2 regions of the Microbacterium xylanilyticum genome follow, and region 2 is predicted to be linked to the other one. Evidence: riboswitches for the same ligand, from Rfam matches in the RefSeq annotation. Region 2 holds a riboswitch; the other holds the start of a gene.

Region 1 (6,630 bases), 360 kb from region 2:
TCGCGACCGTGCGCTCCTACTACGAGCGCATCGAGCCGATCGCCGAGCAGCTGGGCACCCTCGACCCGCGGCTGGACTTCCGCGAGCTCGACGCGAAGGCCGAGGGCATCGACTGGACCGGCTTCCACCGCATCGAGAAGGACCTGTGGGCGCCGGCCGCAGGCGCCATGAACTCGGACGGCACGACGCCCGCGACCCAGGACTGGACACCGTCGACCCCCGCCGAGCGTGCGGCGTTCGCCGACAAGCTTCTCGCCGATCTGCAGGAGCTCTTCGACCACGTGCACTCGGACGCGTTCGTGAAGGATCTCGAGGCCAAGGGGATCGCCGGGATCTCCAACGGAGCGATCTCCCTGCTGGACGAGGTGGCCAACGGCAAGATCACCGGCGAGGAGGACTGGTGGTCCGGCACCGACCTCTCCGACTTCGCCGCGAACGTCGAGGGATCCAAGATGGCGTTCTCGGTGGTGCGCGAGTTTGCGGAGAGCAAGGGCGCGGAGGGCGACAAGCTCGTGGGGCAGATCGACCGCGGCTTCTCGGCGCTGGAGGCGGAGCTCGCCGTGCACGGTTCGCTGAAGGGCGGTTTCGCGCCCTACTCGACCGTCACAGAGACGCAGAAGCGCGACCTCACCGACCTGCTGAACGCGCTCGCCGAGCCGCTCTCGAAGCTCACCAGCACGATCCTCGGCTGACATGACCGCATCCGAGGCCGGGGAGCGACAGGCCCCGCAGTCCGAGACCGCGTCCGAGTCGACGGACGCGACCGCATCCGAGAACGCCGGGCGTGCCGGCATCAGCCGCCGCGGCCTGATCGGCTGGGCGCTGGGCAGCGGTGCCGCCGGCATCGCCGTCGGCGCGGGCGGCGCCGTGGCGATCGGTGCGACCGCCGGGATGCCCGGATCCGCCACGGACGAGTACGCCTTCGAAGGGGCGCATCAGGCGGGGATCACGACCCGCGTGCAGGACCATCTGCACTTCGCGAGCTTCGACATGATGCCCCGCGCCGGCCGCGACGACCTGATCTCGCTGCTCCAGGACTGGAGCTACGCCGCGTCGCGTCTCACGAAGGGGCTGGACGTCAGCGCCTCGGGCGCGGTCGGCGGCTCCCCGGAGGCGCCGCCGGACGACACCGGAGAGGCTCAGGGCCTGACCGCGGCCGGACTCACCATCACGTTCGGGCTCGGACCGTCCCTCTTCCTCGCCGAGGGCGACCGGTTCGGGATCGCGGACCGGCGGCCCTCCGTGCTCGCCGACCTGCCCGGCTTCGTCGGCGACGCGCTCGATGCGGCCTACACCGGCGGGGATCTGTGCATCCAGGCCTGCGCCGACGACCCGCAGGTCGCGGTGCACGCGGTGCGCAACCTGAGCCGGATCGCGTTCGGCCGGGCCCGGCTGCGCTGGTCGCAGCTCGGATTCGGTCGCACCTCGCGCACGTCGTCCGATCAGCAGACGCCGCGCAACCTGTTCGGATACAAGGACGGCACGGCGAACATCCTCGCCGACGACGCGAAGGCGCTCGCCGAGCACGTCTGGGTGGGGGAGAAGGACGAGCCGGCCTGGATGGCGGGCGGGTCCTACCTCGTCGCCCGCAAGATCGCGATGCTCGTGGAGACCTGGGATCGGCTGCGGCTCGCCGAGCAGGATCGCACCATCGGCCGGGCCAAGGGCAGCGGGGCGCCGCTGTCGGGCGGCGGCGAGATGACGGAGCCGGTGTTCTCCGGCCCCGCGATCGACGAGCACTCGCATGTGCGACTCGCGCATCCCACCCTCAACGACGGCATCAGGATCCTGCGCCGCGGCTACAACTACGTCGACGGCAACAACGACCTGGGCCGGCTCGATGCCGGGCTGTTCTTCCTGTCCTATCAGCGCTCGCCGGAGCAGTTCCTGACGCTGCAGAAGCGGCTCGCCACCGACCTGATGAGCGAGTACATCCGCCACATCGGATCCGGGATCTGGGCGATCCCGCCCGGGGCGGAGAAGGGGTCCTACGTCGGAGCCGGGCTCTTCGCCTGAGCGGACCTGGTCCGCATCCCGGATCCGGGGAATACTTCTGAGCAGCACGTGTTTCACCAGATATATTCAAGTGAATAGAAATCTGAAGGAGACAGCAGTGAGCGAGTCGAGCACCTGGTCGGGAATGCAGTTCGGCCTCATGTCGGTCAGCGACATCACACGCAACCCGGTGACCGGGGAGACCCCGAGCGAGCGGGAGCGGATCCAGAACACGCTCACGATCGCCAAGCATGCGGAAGAGGTCGGCCTCGACGTCTTCGCGATCGGCGAGCACCACAACCCGCCGTTCTGGTCGTCGAGCCCGACGACCTTCCTCGCGGCGCTCGCCGCGCAGACCGAGCGCCTGATCGTCTCCACGTCCACGACGCTGATCACCACGAACGACCCGGTGAAGATCGCCGAGGACTACGCGATGCTGCAGCACGTCTCCGGCGGCCGCATGGACCTCATGATGGGCCGCGGCAATACCGGACCGGTGTACCCGTGGTTCGGCAAGGATATCCGGCAGGGCCTGCCGCTCGCGATCGAGAACTACGCGCTGCTGCACGAGCTGTGGACCAATGACGTCGTGGACTGGGAGGGCAAGTTCCGCACGTCGCTGCAGGGCTTCACCTCCACTCCGCGCCCGCTCGACGGCGTGGCGCCCTTCGTGTGGCACGGCTCGATCCGGACGCCGGAGATCGCCGAGCAGGCCGCGTACTACGGAGACGGCTTCTTCGCGAACAACATCTTCTGGCCCAAGGAGCACTACCAGCGCCTCATCGAGCTGTACCGGCAGCGCTTCGCGCACTACGGTCACGGCACCCCCGAGCAGGCGATCGTCGGCCTCGGCGGCCAGGTGTTCATGCGGCCGAAGTCGCAGGACGCGATCGACGAGTTCCGTCCGTACTTCGACAACGCCCCGGTGTACGGCCACGGCCCCTCGATGGAGGACTTCACCGAGATGACGCCGCTCACCGTCGGCTCGCCGCAGCAGGTGATCGACCGCTACGCGGCCATGCGCGACCACTTCGGCGACTACCAGCGTCAGCTGTTCCTGATGGACCACGCCGGGCTCCCGCTCAAGGTCGTGCTCGAGCAGCTCGACCTGCTCGGTGGCGAGGTCGTGCCGGTGCTGCGCAAGGAGCTCGCCCAGAACCGCCCCGCCTCCGTTCCGGACGCCCCCACTCACGCCGCGCGCGTGAAGGCCGTGTACGGAGACGGACCGTCGCGGGAGGCGCGTCCGGGTGCGAACCGCGGCGACAACCTCACCGCCGGTTCGCCCTACCAGGACGGCGGCGCGGTCCCGGCTGCGGCCGGCTCCTCGTTCGGCGCTGCGGCGACGAAGGGGGCGAACTGAGATGGGCGCGCGTCGCATCGCGGTGATCTCCGCGGGACTCAGCAATCCGTCCTCCACCCGGATGCTCGCCGACCGGCTCGCTGCGGAGAGCGCCCACCGGCTCGGCGAGCTGGGATCCGAGGTCAGCGTCGACGTGATCGAGCTGCGCGACCTCGCGCACGACATCACCAACAATCTGCTGACCGGGTTCGCGCCGCCGGCGCTGGACTCCGCGATCAACACCGTGGTGTCCGCCGACGGCATCATCGCCGTCACGCCGATCTTCTCGACGAGCTACTCCGGCCTGTTCAAGTCGTTCATCGACGTGCTGGATCCGGACGCGCTCGCCGGCAAACCGGTGCTGATCGGCGCGAACGCGGGCACGGCGCGGCACTCGCTCGCGATCGACTACGCGATCCGCCCGCTGTTCACGTACCTGCACGCGGAGCCGGTCTCGACAGGCGTGTTCGCCGCATCCAGCGACTGGGGCGCGAAGGCCGACGACGTCGCGCCGCTCAGCCAGCGCATCGAGCGCGGCGCGCGGGAGCTCGCCGAGGCGATGGCGCGGCGCGAGCCGGCCGCAGACAAGGATCCGTTCGACCCCGGCAACTATCTCGGCGAGGGCCGCTCCTTCGGGCATCTCCTCGGCGGACTCGCCGGGGAGTAGGGCGCGAAACAGGGACGGTGGCCGGTGCACTCCGTTCGGGTGCACCGGCCACCGCCGTCGCGATCAGCCGATCGCGGCGAGGCTCTCGATCGTGGCGGACACGGCATCGGCGAGCTCCCGGCCCTTCACGGCGAAGTGCCGGGTGAAGTAGTCGCGATGCTCGGCGTGCTCGTGGAAGTTGTGCGGGGTGAGCACGGCGGAGAACACCGGGACGTCGGTCTCCAGCTGCACCCGCATGAGCGCGTCGACGACGGTTCCGGCGACGAAGTCGTGCCGGTAGATCCCGCCGTCAACGACGAGAGCGCTCGTCGCGATTGCGGCGTAGCGGCCCGTGACGGCCAGCCGCTTGGCGTGGAGCGGGATCTCGAAGGCTCCCGGAACTCGGAAGACGTCGACCTGGTCGATCCCGAGCTCTGTCAGCCGCTCACGGAAGGCCGCGACGGCCTGCTCGACGATCTCGGAGTGCCATTGCGCGGCGACGATGGCGATTCTGGGCATGGTGCACTGCTCCTTCTGACCTCTCTCATCCGGACTCTGACCGTCGGCTCCGGATTCGCACCGGATCGGCAGTCCCCGCCATGGGGACCGTTCGCGGGCTCGCGCGGCATCGCCGCGTCACCGCCGGTGGGGAATTCCACCCCGCCCTGAGGACAGGACGACGCTATCACCGCGGGCGGTCAGGAGCCGGCGCGTGCGAGCCGGTACGCGGTCTCCGGCCGCCCCGGGGTGCCGTAGCGGGGAGCGCGGATGGCGACGCGCACCTCCACGAGGTGCTCGAGGTACCGCCGCGCCGTCACCCGGGAGACGCCGACGAGCGGCCCGGCCTCGCTCGCGGACAGCTCGCCGTGCGCGCGCAGGGCTGCCGTCACCGCCTGCAGCGTCTCGGCGGTGAGCCCCTTGGGCAGCGTCACCGCGCCGGTGGGCGGACCTCCGACGAGAGCGTCGATCTCGTCCTGGCTGGCGGCGCCGGTGATCCCTATCGCACGCGCCCGGCGCTCGGCGTACTGCTCCATGCGCTCGCGGAACACGCGGAACGGGAAGGGCTTGAGCAGGTACTGGGCGACCCCGAGGGCGGACATCCGCCGCACCGCGTCGACGTCGCGTACGCTCGTCACAGCGATCACGTCGATGTCCGCATCCGCGGCGCGGATCCGCCGGAGCACGTCGATCCCGGATCCGTCCGGCATGGTGATGTCGAGCAGGACGAGATCGATGCGCGGGCCCAGCTCGGCGATCGCGGTGAGCGCGGCGCGGACGCCGGTGCACTCGCCGACGACGGAGAAGCCCTCCAGCCTGCCGACGTACGCCGCGTGCAGCTCGAGCGTCAGCGGGTCGTCGTCGACGATGAGGACCCCGATCATCGGCGTCCTGCCTTCACCGGCGCCGCGGGCAGCGTCACACGGAACGCGGTGGGATCGCGCGTGACGGCGATGCTCCCGCCGGCGGCCTGCACGACCTCCTGGACGAGGGCGAGGCCGACGCCGCGGCCCGCGCGATCGCTGGGCTTGGTGGAGACACCGTGCTCGAAGACGCGCTCGCCGAGCTCCTCCGGGATCCCTGGTCCGCTGTCCGAGACGGTGATCGCGACCTGGCCGCTCTCCGCCGGGGCGATCTCCACGCGCACCCAGCGGCCGGCGTCATCGGCGCTCTCCTGAGCGGCCGCGTCCAGGGCGTTGTCGATGAGGTTGCCGACCACCGCGACGGCGTCGACGGGATCCAGGTCCGCGCGCCGCGCGGCGGGGTCCACGACGACCTGCCAGTGCACGCGGCGCTCCTTCGCCTGGGACGCCTTGCCGAGCAGGAGCGCGGCCACAGTGGGATCCCCGTCGCGCAGGGTCATCTGATCGATCACGGACTGACTCTGCACCGACGACTCCGACAGCAGGGCGATCGCCTCGTCCTTGCGGTCGAGCTCGAGCAGTGCGAGCGCGGTGTGCAGCCGGTTGCCGTGCTCGTGGGTCTGCGCGCGCAGAGCCTCGCCGAGCGTGCGCACGGACTCGTAGCCCGCGACGGCGTCGCGCACGTCGCGCGCGTCCAGATCGCCGGTGATCCTGCGCGTGGCGAGCCGCGCGAGCACCGCGCCCACGGCGCCCAGGGCCACCACCGCGAGGGTGAGCAGCGCGATCACGGGCAGGCGGCGCAGCAGCGCGCCGGCCAGCGATTCCACGGTCACCCCGGCCGAGACCCATCCGACGACCGCGCCTCCCGCATCGTGCACCGGGGCGATCGTGCGCACCGATGGTCCCAGGGTCCCGGTGTACTGCTCCGTGAGCGTGCGACCGTCGCCGGGGATCGTGCCGAGGTAGTGCCCGCCGACCTGCGCGGGATCCGGGTGGGTGAGGCGCACGCCGTCGCGGTCCATCACGGTGATGAAGTCCAGGCCCGCCCCGGTGCGCACCGACTCGACGTACGCGCGCAGCCCCGCTGAGGCCGCCGTGCGATCGGGCGCGGACACGGCCGCCACCACCGCGGGGGCGGTGGCCAGCGCGTTCGCGATCGCCGCCGTCACGTGCTCGGCCTCCTGACGTGCCGAGGTCTGCGCCTCCCAGGTGAGGAAGGCTCCGATCGCGGCGCCGATCAGCAGCACGGATCCGATCAGCAGGGCGAACACGCGCGATGCGGCGCTGCG
Region 2 (6,630 bases):
TCCGGGGTGGGGGATCCTCGGCACGGGGTTGATCGCCGGAATCTTCGTCGACGATCTCCGTATCGACGGTCATCGTATTGCCGCCGTGGGATCCCGCACCGCCGGCTCGGCTCAGGCGTTCGCGGCGGCACAGGGTATCGACCGGGCACACGGCGGCTACGAGGAACTGGTGACGGATCCTGAGGTCGATATCGTCTACGTCGCCACGCCGAACTCGCTCCACCGCGAGCATGCGCTGCTGGCTATCGATGCAGGCAAGCACGTCCTGGTGGAGAAGCCGTTCGCCCTGGACGCCGCGGAGGCGGCGGAGATCGTCGCCGCCGGGCGTTCAGCCGGTGTCGCCGTCATGGAGGCGATGTGGACGCGCTTCCTCCCGCACATGATGCGGCTGCGGGAGATCGCGGAGTCGACGGTCCTCGGAGACATCCGGTCGGTGTTCGCAGATCACGGCCAGCTGTTGCCGGCCGCGCCGACGCATCGGGTCAACGATCCGCGGCTGGGAGGGGGAGCGCTCCTCGACCTCGGGGTCTATCCCCTCTCGTTCGCCGTCGATTTCCTGGGGCTGCCCGAGCGGGTTCTTGCGCATGCCGCGCTGGGGCCGACGGGGGTCGACCGGCAGACCGCGGTGATCACGGTACACGCCGGCGGCCGCCAGGCGCTGTCCTATGCCGGGTTGTCGGCACGGAGCCCGGTCAGGGCAGCGATCGTCGGCACGGATGCGCGCGTGGAGATCGATCCTTGGTGGTACAACTCGACGGGGTTCACGGTGCTCGACCCGTCGGATCGGGTGATCGAGCGGTTCCGGAGCGAGACCAGCGGTCGCGGCATGCAGTATCAGGCACGCGAGCTGGAGCACGTGGTGCGGGCCGGACGAACCGAGAGCGAGCTGCTGCCGCTGGATGAGAGCATCGGGATCATGGCAGTGCTCGACGACGTGCGCGCGCAGATCGGGGTGCGCTTTCCCACCCCAGCCTAGGGCGATCGCACGGACGGTGCGACCGGCTCAGCCGCGCAGCGACCGGATGACCTGCGCCGTGCGCAGAGCGGCGTCGGCGGCCTCGGCGCCCTTGTCCTCCTTGGAGCCCTCGAGCCCTGCGCGGTCGAGACCCTGCTGCTCGTCGTCCAGCGTCAGCACGCCGAACCCGACGGGCTTGCCGGCGTCCAGGGAGACCCGGGTGAGGCCGTCGGTGGTGGCCGCCGAGACGTACTCGAAGTGGGGCGTGCCGCCGCGGATGATCACGCCCAGGGCGACGACGGCGTCCGCTCCCCCGGCGAACGCCGCCTGGGCGGCCACGGCGAGCTCGAACGAGCCGGGGACCCGCACCAGGCGGTGGTTCGCCCCGGTCTCCTCGAGCACGCGCTGCGCGCCGGCGATGAGGCCGTTCGTGATCGTCTCGTGCCAGGTGCCGGCGACGATCACGACGTTCAGGCCGCTCGCGTCGAATCCTCCGGTGCGGGGTGCGCCTGCGCCGCTCATGCGTGGTCCTCTCCGTGGTCTGCGCCGTTCGCGGCCAGGGCGGCGGCGAGCTCGGTCTCACCGATGATGTGGCCCATGCGGTCGCGCTTGGTCTCCAGGTACTGGTGGTTGTTGGGGCCGACGCCGACGATGAGGGGCACCTGCTCGATGACGTCGAGGCCGAGCTCGCGCAGCTGCGCGACCTTGTCGGTGTTGTTCGTCAGCAGGCGCACCTTCCTCACGCCCAGGTCCGTCAGGATCCCGGCCGCGGCCGCGTAGTCGCGGGCGTCGGCGGGCAGGCCCAGGGCGAGGTTGGCGTCGACGGTGTCGAGCCCCTCCTCCTGCAGCGCGTACGCGCGCAGCTTGTTGATGAGGCCGATGCCGCGTCCCTCGTGCCCGCGCATGTAGATGACGATGCCGCCCTCCTGCTCGATGGCGTCCATCGCCGCGTCGAGCTGGGGTCCGCATTCGCACTTGAGGGATCCGAACGCCTCGCCGGTCAGGCACTCGGAGTGCACGCGCACGAGCGCGGTCTCGGAGGGCTCGCCGGAGACGACCGCGATGTGGTCGGTGCCGGTGATGCGGTCCTTGTAGGCGAGGAACCGGAACACCCCGTGCGTGGTGGGGACGGTCGCATCGGCGCGCAGGCTCACCCGGCGGCGGGTGTTGTTCGCCACGCAGTCGGCCTCGTCCCGCGGGTCGACCTCGTTGAGGTGGGTGATGAGCTGCTCGATCGTGATCACGGGGATCCCGTCACGCTCGCCCAGCTCCAGGAGGCCGGGCAGGCGCATCATGCTGCCGTCCTCGGCCACGACCTCGGCGATCGCGCCGATCGGGCGCAGACCTGCGAGGCGCATCAGCTCCACCGCGGCCTCGGTGTGACCGCCGCGCTCGCGCACCCCGCCGTCGACCGCACGCAGCGGCAGAACGTGGCCGGGGCGGATGAGGTCGGCCGGCGTCGACGACGCATCCGCGAGGACGTTCAGCGTGCGGGCGCGGTCGGCCGCGCTGATGCCCGTGGTGACCCCGGATGCCGCGTCGACGCTGATGGTGTACGCCGTGCTGCGCGCGTCCTCGTTGGCCTCGACCATCGGGGGCAGGTTCAGCCCGTCCGCGATGTCCGCAGGCATCGGCGCGCACAGGTACCCCGAGGTCCAGCGCACTGTCCACGCGACCCATTCGGGCGTCGCGAGCTCGGCCGAGAGGATGACGTCGCCCTCGTTCTCGCGGTTCTCGTCGTCCGCGACGAGCACGGGACGGCCGGCGCGGAGCGACTCCAGCGCCTCTTCGATGGTGGAAAGGCTCATCGCGAGCCTCCTTCCGGTGTGGCGGCGCGGTCGGCGCCGGAGCCTGTGGCACGGAAGGCGAGCAGCCGCTCGACGTGCCGGGCGAGGATGTCGGTCTCGAGGTTCACGCGGTCGCCGACCGCGCGGGATCCGAGTGTGGTCGCGGCGAGGGTCTCCGGGATGAGGGACACCTCGAACCAATGCCCGGTCCCTGAGCCCGTCGAAGGGGCGGCGGGCTCACTCACGGCGCTGACGGTGAGCGAGGTTCCGTCGACGGAGATGGAGCCCTTGTCGACGACGAGGGGGGCGAGATCCGCGGGCAGCGAGATGCGCAGCACGCTCCACTGCGCGCCGGGTCGCACCTCGAGCACCTCGCCGACTCCGTCGACGTGGCCCTGCACGATGTGCCCGCCCAGGCGCGCGCCGACCGGCATGGCCTTCTCGATGTTGACGCGAGTTCCCACGGTGGCCGCGCCGATAGCGGCGACGTCGAGCGTCTGCTTCATCACGTCGGCGTCGAAGGTGTCCGCGGTCGAGCCCACCACGGTGAGGCACACGCCGCTCACGGCGATCGACTCGCCGTGCACCGCGTCGGCCGCGGCCTTCGGGGCGCGCACGGTCAGCCGCCAGCCGTCGCCGGCGGGTGCGATCGCGGTGATCTCGCCGATCTCCTCGATGATTCCGGTGAACATCAGGCGTCTCCTTCGTTCCTGGAGGTCTTGCCATCGGCGGGTGCCGTCGTGGCGTCCGCGATGCTGTCTGTCGTGGTGGGCCGCGCGATCGCCAGCAGGTCTTCTCCGAGCGGCAGCCACTGGGTCACCGCCAGGCGCCGGGCCTCGCCGATCGAGGCCACCCCGATGTCGGTGAGTGCGAGCCGGGGGCCGCCGAGCAGGACGGGCGCCAGGTAGGCGAGCACCTCATCCGCCAATCCGGCGGCGAGGAACGCGCTGGCCAGCGTCGGCCCGCCCTCGACGAACACGCGCTGCACGCCGCGCTCGCGCAGCTCGGCGAGCACTGCGCCGAGGTCGTGGCCGCCGTAGAACAGGGGCTGGTGCGGATGCCGGCGCACGGCGGCGTCGGCCGGGGTCTCGCGGGTGCCGATCACGACAGGGATCGGCTGGTGCGGCAGCAGCGCGTCGCCGTCGCGCGCGGTGAGCGCCGGGTCGTCGGCGAGCACGGTGCCCGTGCCGACCACGATCGCGTCTGCGGCCGCACGGCGGCGGTGCACATCCGCGCGCGCGTCGGGACCGGTGATCCACTTGCTGGACCCGTCCGCGGCGGCGGCGCGGCCGTCGAGGCTCTGCGCCCACTTGACGGTGACGTGCGGGCGCCCCAGGCGCTGCACCGTCAGCCAGTCGTGGATGAGCGCATGCGCGGCGTCGGCCTGCTCGCCAGCTTCGACGTCGATGCCGGCCGCGCGCATCCGCTCGGCACCGCCGCCGGAGACGAGACCGGGGTCGTCCAGCGCGTAGACGACGCGGGCCACTCCGGCATCGATGAGCGCCTGAGCGCAGGGTCCGGTGCGGCCGGTGTGGTTGCACGGATCGAGGGTGACGACCGCCGTCGCGCCGCGCAATTCGGCGGGCGTGAGCTTCGAGAGCGCGTCGACCTCTGCGTGCGGGGTGCCGGCGCCCCGGTGCCAGCCCTCGGCGAGGACGTCGCCGCCGGGGGAGAGGATCACGGCCCCGACCTGCGGGTTCAGCCCCCGCGGGCCGCGGCGCGCGATCTCGAGGGCGTGCGTCATCGCCGCGCGCTCCGCCGCTGTCGCCGTCATGTCGTTTCCTCGTCCAGATCCAGGTCATCGGGGTCGGGCGCACGAGGATCGTGCGTGCTGCCTCTCATCCGGACTCGCGAGCGCTCGCTCGCATCACCGTCGGTTCCGGATTTCCACCGGATCGGCCTCGGATCCCTGTCGGATCTTCGGTTCGCGGACTGTCACCGCCGGTTCGGATTCTCACCGACCCCGGAGCACGTTGTGTTGCTCTCAGCTTAGTCAACGCGCATATGCCGGTTTCATTCCGGCGGATGCATCTGTGACGGCTCATGTCGTCCCCGGCTACTTCAGCAGCCGCGACAGCCGGCGGTCCGCGAGCAACTTGCCGCCCGTCTGGCAGGTCGGGCAGTACTCCAGCGAGCGGTTGGCGAAGAACACGCTGCGCACGGTGTCGCCGCAGACGGGGCACTTCTCGCCGCGCCGGGCGTGCACCTGCATGCCGCGGCGCTTCGCGTCTTTGAGGTCGGACGGCGGCTTGCCGCTCGCCGCGGTCACCGCCTCGCGCAGCGTCGCCTGCATCGCCTCGTACAGCCGCGTCACGTCGTCCTCGTCGAGACCGCCGGCCGGCGCGTACGGCGACATCCGCGCCGCGTGCAGGATCTCGTCCGAGTAGGCGTTGCCGATCCCGCCGATCACGCCCTGGTCGCGCAGCAGGCCCTTGATCTGGGTGCGGCGTCCCGCGAGCAGGGCGGCGAACGCGTCGCGGGTGAAGACGGGGTCGAGCGGATCCGGACCGAGCCGGGCGATTCCGGGGACATCCGCCGGATCCCGCACGACGTACACGGCGAGCGACTTCTTCGTGCCGGCCTCGGTGAGGTCGAACCCGCTGCCGTCGTCGAACGCGACCCGCAGCGCGATCGGGGACTTCCCCGGCCGGATCAGCGTCGTCGGCAGCTCGTCGTACCAGCGCAGCCAGCCCGCCTTGGCCAGGTGGAACACGAGGTGCAGCTGCAGCTCGGCGGCGTTCTCCAGCGTCAGGTCCAGGAACTTGCCGCGCCGCGCGGCTGCGCGCACGGTGGATCCGGGAAGGCCCGTGATCGGCGGATCGTACGTCTTGAGCGCGGAGATCGCCGACACGGAGGCGCGTGTGATCGTCAGCCCGACCGCGCGCTGAGCGAGGAAGTCGACCAGCCCCTGCACCTCTGGCATCTCCGGCATGGGTTCATCCTGCCACCGGTCGACGACATCGGGGCCGCTGCGGATCAGCCGAGATCGATCGGCCACTCGACCGGGCCGCGGTCGTCGGTGCGCAAGAGCGCGGCGCTCCAGCCGTCGTCGCGACCGCGCGGGCCGGCCAGCCCCTGCCGCAGCAGCCCCTCGTAGCGGAACCCGAGCGCGCGGGCGCTCCGCGCTGACGGGACATTGCCGACCACCGCCCGCCAGCGGATGTGGGCGAGGCCGACGTCGGCGAAGCCCCAGTCGATCACGGCGCGCGCGGCCTCGGTGAGGTAGCCCCTGCCGCGCGCGGATGCGGCGACCCAGTAGCCGAGCTCCGCGTCGCCGCCGGTCGGATGCGCGACGATGTGGTGCAGCCCGATCGACGCGACGAGCTCCGCGCCGGCGTGCGCGATCCATACCGTCTGGGAACCGTCCTCCCACCATTCGGCGGCGTGGCGGACGTAGTACTCGGCGTCCGCGCGCGAATAGGGGCTCGGGACCGTGGTCCAGCGGGCGATGTCCGGATCCTGGCATGCCGCCGTAATCGCGTCGACATCCGCGGATGCGGGCGCCCGCAGGGTGAGACGCGATGTGCGCAGTTCGACCGGTTCCATCGGTTCAGCCTCGGGGCGCCCCGGCCTCAGACCCGGCGGAGCAGGCCGACCCGGTCGTACACGTCGGCCAGGGTCTTGTCGGCGACCTCGTCGGCACGGGCGGCGTTGGCGGCGAGGATCCGGTCCAGCTCGGCGGGGTCGGCCAGCAGCTCGTTCGCCCGCTCGCGGACCGGGCCGAACTCGTTCACGACCACCTCGGCCAGGCCCTTCTTGAAGTCGCCGTAGCCGCGGCCCGCGTACTCGTCCTCGATCGCGGCGATCTGGCGCCCGGTGAGCGCCGCATAGATCGTCAGCAGGTTCGAGACGCCGGGCTTGTTCTCGCGGTCGTAGCGGACCGACCCC

Evidence for each region. A riboswitch is a leader RNA that binds a small molecule or an ion and turns the genes downstream of it on or off. The one in region 2 is predicted to bind FMN.
Region 1: another riboswitch for FMN. It lies ahead of ACYQ1L_RS06785 (6,7-dimethyl-8-ribityllumazine synthase); the one in region 2 lies ahead of ribD (bifunctional diaminohydroxyphosphoribosylaminopyrimidine deaminase/5-amino-6-(5-phosphoribosylamino)uracil reductase RibD).

Annotation. Positions count from the first base shown of each region.
Region 1 covers NZ_BAAIEN010000002.1:1,319,625-1,326,254, forward strand. Annotated here, with positions in the region: gene efeO (iron uptake system protein EfeO) at 1-692, shown strand, start outside; gene efeB (iron uptake transporter deferrochelatase/peroxidase subunit) at 694-2,016, shown strand; gene ACYQ1L_RS06775 (LLM class flavin-dependent oxidoreductase) at 2,141-3,355, shown strand; gene ACYQ1L_RS06780 (FMN reductase) at 3,357-4,001, shown strand; partial or broken gene ACYQ1L_RS06785 (6,7-dimethyl-8-ribityllumazine synthase) at 4,065-4,505, opposite strand; FMN riboswitch at 4,513-4,657, opposite strand; gene ACYQ1L_RS06790 (response regulator) at 4,679-5,362, opposite strand; gene ACYQ1L_RS06795 (sensor histidine kinase) at 5,359-6,630, opposite strand, start outside.
Region 2 covers NZ_BAAIEN010000002.1:960,185-966,814, forward strand. Annotated here, with positions in the region: gene ACYQ1L_RS05105 (Gfo/Idh/MocA family protein) at 1-976, shown strand, start outside; gene ribH (6,7-dimethyl-8-ribityllumazine synthase) at 1,004-1,477, opposite strand; gene ribA (GTP cyclohydrolase II) at 1,474-2,763, opposite strand; gene ACYQ1L_RS05120 (riboflavin synthase) at 2,760-3,434, opposite strand; gene ribD (bifunctional diaminohydroxyphosphoribosylaminopyrimidine deaminase/5-amino-6-(5-phosphoribosylamino)uracil reductase RibD) at 3,434-4,516, opposite strand; FMN riboswitch at 4,568-4,717, opposite strand; gene ACYQ1L_RS05130 (Fpg/Nei family DNA glycosylase) at 4,799-5,674, opposite strand; gene ACYQ1L_RS05135 (GNAT family N-acetyltransferase) at 5,719-6,288, opposite strand; gene trpS (tryptophan--tRNA ligase) at 6,315-6,630, opposite strand, start outside.